One region of the Erwinia sp. 009765445 genome, then DNA from elsewhere that is predicted to be linked to it. Evidence: predicted binding sites of a transcription regulator. Region 1 holds the regulator's gene; the other holds the start of a gene.
The links. Region 1 encodes CRP, which controls carbon source genes, mostly activating them, when cyclic AMP is high. Its sites were predicted from a motif close to ATGTGANNNNNNTCACAT; they were not measured.
Positions count from the first base shown of each region.

Region 1 (3,417 bases):
AGCATGGTATGCTCACGCGCGAGGATGGTCATCGCGTTGATGTGCTCAACGATAAACTGGCTGTGCGTCACCCACAGCTTCATGTCTGCCAGATAACTCGAATCGAAACCGGGCTCCTGCATCGCCTGATTCAGCGAGTTAAAGAGGGCGTTATGAGCCTGATTGACCCGCATACGCTGGTAAGCCAGCTTTACCGGGTCCTGCTCGTTGCCCAGCAGCATCTGCAGCGCTCCCTGATAGGCTTCCAGCGCATCGTGCGCATTCTGCCGCAGCAGCCCGCTTTGCCACTGCGGCCACAGCCAGATCATGCCGCCAAAGGCAATCAGGCAGCCCATCAGCGTATCCATCAGGCGCGGCAGCAGGAAATCAGCCCCGTTCAGTGACAGCAGTTGAAGGGAGTAAACCGCCGTGACGGTAAAGCCAATCATCGCCCAGCCGTAGAACTTACGGATAAACAGGTAGCTGATCAGGGTGATTGCCAGCATCACCAGCAGCACCAGAGGCTCCGGGGCCTGCAGCCGCAGAGTAACGGCAGCGATAATCAGCCCGGCAAGGGTCCCCAGCGCTCTGTGCTGGATCCGGACTCTGGTGGCGCTGTAACCGTTCTGACTGACAAACATCACCGTCATCAAAATCCAGTAGGGCTTGGGCAGGTTAAAGAACAGCGCCAGCGAGCTGGCAAAGGTCAGCATCACCGCAAAACGGGCGGCGGTGCGCAGCGCGGCGGACGTCAGCGACAGATAACTTCTTATGGCCGGGAGCAGCGGCAGACGGCGCTGGCGGTCGGCCATCAGGTCGCGCTGATAAAGTGGGCGCTGAGTGCGCAGGACGCGGGCAATGCGGCTGAAGTGGTAATAACAGAAGTTGCCGACCGGATTGTCCCGGTGCTGGCGGGAAATTTTTTCCAGCGCCTGAAGCTGCTTATCCATGGTAAATCGCTCAGGCAGCTTATGATAAAGGATATCGTCTGCCAGCTCGCGCAGCCTGGCCGCAATGGTCTGGGCGTTCCAGCGGATCACCGCTTCGGCGTGGCTCTGTTCCACCAGCTTCTGCACCTCTTCCGGCTGATGCAGGCTGACGGAGATATGCTCCTGCAAATCCAGCGCCACCTGAAAGGCGCGGGTCAGCCGCTTGTGATGATTATCGTTATTGGCGGCCAGCATGTGCATTTGCTGGTAGCAGGTGGTGATCAGATCGACCGCTTTCTGCTGACGGGCCAGCAGCGGCGGCAGGGCTTTTTCCGGATCGGTGAGTTTAGTCAGCAGGGTATATTTAGCTTCACAGTAACCGGCCAGCTCCCGATACAGCAGGCTCAGCGTTTCGCGCATCGGCTGCTCTTTCCACAGCCAGAACCAGAACCAGTTGAAGACGCCGTACCAGACCGTGCCCAGTACGTAGAGCATCGGCGGCTGCCAGATTGGCATCCTTCCCGCCAGGCTGAGGGTGAAGATCGCCGCAATCAGCGAGCCGGGCAGCAGTCGTCCGTGCAGCGGGCTGATCTCTCCGGTCACGCCGAGCAGCATCGCCATCACGAACAAAATAGCGGGCAGGGGAACCTGGTGTGCACCCAGGTACTGGATCAGAAAGCTGCTGGAGGCAAACAGGCTACCGCCCACGATCAGGCGTTTGAAAAAGCGTTTATGCGGGGTATCAAGACCGGCGATGTTGCAGCAGGCCGGGACTAAGGAGAACAGCAATCCCTTTTGCAAATCGCCCAGCAGCCATCCGATAGCAACCGGTAAACAGAGCACCAGCGTCTGGCGCAGTGCGTAGTTGACTTCAGGGTGATAAATGATTCGACGCCACATCACTCCGTACCAAATAAAAAGGCGCAACAGAGACTGTTGCGCCGAGGATCAGAGCCGGTTAGCGTGTGCCGTAGACAACGATAGTTTTACCGTGCGCCGAGATCAGGTTCTGATCTTCCAGCATTTTCAAAATACGCCCAACGGTTTCACGGGAGCAGCCAACAATCTGGCCGATCTCCTGACGGGTGATTTTGATCTGCATTCCGTCAGGGTGAGTCATGGCATCCGGCTGTTTAGCCAGATTGAGCAGGGTTTGCGCGATGCGACCAGTCACATCGAGGAAAGCTAAATTGCCCACTTTCTCGGACGTTACCTGCAGGCGGCGCGCCATCTGCGAAGAGAGACGCATCAGAATGTCGGGGTTCACCTGGATCAGCTGGCGGAATTTCTTATAGGAAATTTCAGCGACTTCGCACGCGGTTTTTGCCCGTACCCACGCACTGCGCTCCTGACCCTCTTCGAACAGGCCAAGCTCGCCAATAAAATCGCCCTGATTGAGGTAAGAGAGGATCATCTCTTTGCCTTCTTCATCCTTGATCAGCACCGCTACCGCGCCTTTGACGATGTAGTAGAGGGTTTCCGCTTTCTCACCCTGGTGAATCAGCGTGCTTTTGGATGGATACTTATGAATATGGCAATGTGACAGGAACCATTCAAGTGTCGGGTCTGTTTGCGGTTTGCCGAGAACCATTCGCTGTTATCCTCTGTTGTCATCGTGCCTTAAATACAGGGGCAGAGTTCCCTGTCAGGCGTTGAAATAGTCAAGCGTTTCCCTGTCAGGAAATTTATTCGGCTTCTGTGGGAAGCCAGGCTCGTTATGTCGTTCCGTTTCGTCAAAGCTTGTAGAGTACTGACGAAAGTATTACAGCCTTGTTTGTAGCACAGCTTTGCACGAGTGTCTTCTGTTGTCTCGCTTCAGCATAGTGCGAAATCTGCTGCATTGCCGTTTTTGTTGCTAAAGCGTAATCTGGTGTTAACTGAATGAATTAGAGGAGTTTGTTATGCAGGCACGTGTCAAATGGGTGGAAGGGCTGACCTTTTTGGGAGAATCCTCATCAGGACATCAGGTGCTGATGGATGGCAACTCAGGGGATAAAGCACCCAGCCCGATGGAGATGGTGTTGATGGCAGCGGGCGGTTGTAGCGCGATTGACGTGGTTTCAATCCTGCAAAAAGGCCGTCACGATGTTAAAGACTGTGAGGTTAAGTTGACCTCCGAACGGCGTGAAGAGGCTCCGCGTCTCTTCACCCATATCAATCTGCATTTTATCGTAACGGGTAACGCATTGGGCGATAAAGCTGTGTCCCGCGCTGTCGATCTCTCAGCAGAAAAATATTGCTCCGTTGCGCTGATGCTGGGCAAAGGTGTGGAGATCACTCACAGCTATGAAGTGATTGAGCTGTAAAATATCCCGAGCCCCGCACTGTCGGGGCACTACTCTATCTTCTTCCCTTCGATTAACCGTTGCACCAGCGGCCCCATGATCAGCTCCATCGCCAGCCCCATTTTGCCGCCAGGTACCACCAGCGTGTTGATGTGAGAGATAAAAGAACCCTGCAGCATCGCCAGCAGATAGGGGAAGTCGATATCTTCCAGTCCCTGAAAGTG
Region 1 is NZ_JBYUWC010000008.1:190,908-194,324, forward strand. It holds gene AC3Y5R_RS10970 (YccS/YhfK family putative transporter) at 1-1,808, opposite strand, end outside; gene crp (cAMP-activated global transcriptional regulator CRP) at 1,867-2,499, opposite strand; gene AC3Y5R_RS10980 (OsmC family protein) at 2,810-3,214, shown strand; gene AC3Y5R_RS10985 (phosphoribulokinase) at 3,244-3,417, opposite strand, start outside.

Region 2 (3,417 bases), on a different contig from region 1:
AGAATGTCACCCGGCATGCCTTTTGGCAGTTCGATGGTGGAGTGAGTCCCGAAAAGCTTGATGTTACCGATGTAACGGCTGCTGATATCACCTTCATTAGCAATTGCACCGACAATGTGGCGAACTTCAACGCCGTCATCGCGACCCACTTCAATGCGGTAAACTTCCATATCGCCAACGTCACGACGCTCACGACGTGGACGATCGCCATCACGGCTTTCGCGAGGACCACGGTCCGGACGGTCACCACGGCGGTCGTCACGCTCTTTGAACTCGCGGCGTGGACGTGGAGCCGGATCGGCCGGAACGATCAGAGGACGTTCGCCCTGTGCCATTTTCAGCAGAGCTGCAGCCAGCGTTTCCATATCCAGCTCTTCTTCCGGCTGCATTTTGCTCAGCAGTGCGCGGTACTGGTCCAGATCGCTGCTTTCCAGCTGCTGCTGAACTTTAGCCGCGAACTTAGCCAGACGACGCTGACCCAGCAGTTCTGCGTTTGGCAGTTCAACTTCTGGAATCGTCAGCTTCATGGTGCGTTCGATGTTACGCAGCAGGCGACGCTCGCGGTTCTCAACGAACAGCAGTGCGCGACCGGCACGACCAGCACGACCGGTACGGCCGATACGGTGAACGTAAGATTCAGCATCCATAGGAATGTCGAAGTTTACCACCAGGCTGATGCGCTCAACGTCCAGACCACGGGCCGCAACGTCAGTGGCGATCAGAATATCCAGGCGGCCATCTTTCAGGCGCTCCAGAGTCTGCTCACGCAGCGCCTGATTCATGTCACCGTTCAGGGCAGCACTGTTGTAACCGCTGCGCTCCAGCGCTTCAGCCACTTCCAGGGTCGCATTTTTGGTACGAACGAAGATAATCGCCGCATCAAAATCTTCCGCTTCCAGGAAACGAACCAGTGCATCAGTCTTACGACCGTAAGCAGTCCAGTAGCTCTGGCTGATATCAGGACGGGTAGTCAGGCTTGACTGAATACGCACTTCCTGAGGATCTTTCATAAAGCGTTTGGTAATACGACGAATCGCTTCTGGCATAGTGGCAGAGAACAGTGCGGTCTGATGACCGTCCGGGATCTGAGCCATGATGGTTTCAACGTCTTCGATGAAGCCCATACGCAGCATTTCATCAGCTTCGTCCAGCACCAGACCGCGCAGGTTAGAGAGGTCTAACGTGCCGCGTTTCAGGTGGTCAAGCAGGCGACCAGGCGTACCCACAACAACCTGTGGACCCTGACGCAGTGCGCGCAGCTGTACGTCGTAACGCTGGCCGCCGTAAAGGGCCACTACGTTAAGACCGCGCATGTGTTTAGAGAATTCGGTTACGGCTTCGGCAACCTGAACCGCCAACTCACGGGTTGGTGCCAGCACCAGGATCTGTGGTGCTTTCAGGTTGCTATCAATGTTATTCAGCAGGGGCAGCGAGAACGCTGCAGTTTTACCGCTCCCGGTCTGTGCCATACCCAGCACGTCGCGGCCCGCCAGCAGGTGAGGAATACACTCTGCCTGGATCGGAGATGGCTTGACGTAGCCCATGCCGTTCAGTGATTCAAGGATAGCTTCATTCAGACCAAGGTCAGCAAAAGTGGTTTCAGTATTAGTCATGTAGTACACGTGCCTCTTAGATTGCGGCGGCCAGTCTACATAACTCGTCGTGAAAATATTCAGTCATTTTCATCAAAAAGTGTGAACCGGCTCAAATTAGTGGTTTCGACGAACAAAAAAGCCCTCATCCGCGAAGATGATGACATTTCGAAAATTCGGGCAATAAAAGTTCGTCAGCTATTGCTGGTCAGATTCTGATAAATCGTCTTGTGTCTGGCCGAGTAGCGCCAGCTCCAACAATGCATATCGGTGCTCAACAAAGTTGTGTACATTGTTGGCAACCGTCAGCTTGAACAACGCTTCTGCGTTGTCCTTCTCCCCCAGACTTAGGTAGTGCTTACCTAAATAGAAGTTGGTTTCACTGAGATGTTCAGCGAGCGAGGTGTTATCCGTTGCGTCCGCCTTGAGACGGTCCATCAGCTTGCTTTCGCTGATGTTGCCCAGGTAGAACTCGACAATATTCCATCCCCATTGGTCTCTGACCGCTTTATCATAACGCTGTTGAAGCGCTACTTTGGCCTTGTCGGCGTTCATCTCTCGTTCATCGAGATACAGCCACAAGCTACGGAAAGGATCGTTAGGATCGTCTTGATAAAACGCCAGCAGATCATCTTGCGCTAATTTAAACCTTCCGCCGTAGTACAGGGCGATACCGCGATTTAAATGCGCATAATTGTAAGTTGGATCAAGCTCAAGTACAGAATCGAACGCTTCATAGGCAGCATCAAAATTACCTGCCTGCGTCAGATATATGCCTAAGTAATTGAATACTTCAGGCATATCTGGTCTGACAGACAGCGCTTGTGAAAAATCATTTCGCGCCAGTGCTCTCAAACCTAAACTATCATACAACACTCCGCGCTCATATAACAGCTGTGCGCGTTCATCATCGGTCAGGGCCCGACTGGCAAGAATTTGTTCCATGCGCGCCAGGATGACTTCCTGTTGCAACGTCGGCTGCAGCGGAACAGCCAGAACCTCGTTCTTACGCCAATCCGAGTTGCTGCATCCTGCCAGCGTTATAGCTGTCGCAACGAAACACCAGCGCAAAAAAGGCTTCATTTCCCACTCCCGAATACAAACAATAGGATGAAATCCATTCATCCGCCTGCCGTGCACAAGGTGTCGTCCTGCCCTCGCGATGAAACAGCTCTCCATGACAGTGCATGGAGAGCTCAATGGTCTGACTTATTCTGCTTCTGGGTTCGGCGCAGCTGCCACTTCAGGCTCTGCAGCCTGCTCGGTCGCTTCTTTGATGCTCAGACGCACGCGCCCCTGGCGATCAACTTCCAGTACCTTCACAGGCACTTCCTGGCCCATCTGCAGATAGTCGGTCACTTTCTCTACGCGCTTGTCAGCGATTTGAGAAATGTGCACCAGACCTTCTTTACCGCCGCCGATTGCCACGAAGGCACCGAAGTCAACGATGCGGGTCACTTTACCGTTGTAGATACGGCCCACTTCGATTTCTGCAGTGATCTCTTCGATACGACGGATAGCGTATTTCGCTTTATCACCGTCGGTCGCAGCAATTTTCACCGTACCGTCATCTTCAATTTCGATGGTGGTGCCGGTTTCTTCGGTCAGCGCGCGAATAACAGAACCGCCTTTACCGATAACGTCTTTGATTTTGTCCGGGCTGATCTTGATAGTGTGAATGCGCGGAGCAAATTCAGAAATATCACCACGTGGGGTGCTGATAGCCTGTTCCATTACGCCCAGAATGTGCAGACGCGCACCCTTAGCCTGGTTCAGAGCCACCTGCATGATTTCGCGGGTGATACCTTCGATTTTAATGTCCATC
Region 2 is NZ_JBYUWC010000014.1:97,759-101,175, reverse strand. It holds gene AC3Y5R_RS16380 (DEAD/DEAH family ATP-dependent RNA helicase) at 1-1,613, opposite strand, end outside; gene yrbN (protein YrbN) at 1,630-1,686, opposite strand; gene nlpI (lipoprotein NlpI) at 1,791-2,675, opposite strand; gene pnp (polyribonucleotide nucleotidyltransferase) at 2,802-3,417, opposite strand, start outside.
Region 2: a site for CRP is predicted at 1,693-1,710, ahead of yrbN (protein YrbN). Genes of this name have one in related genera too.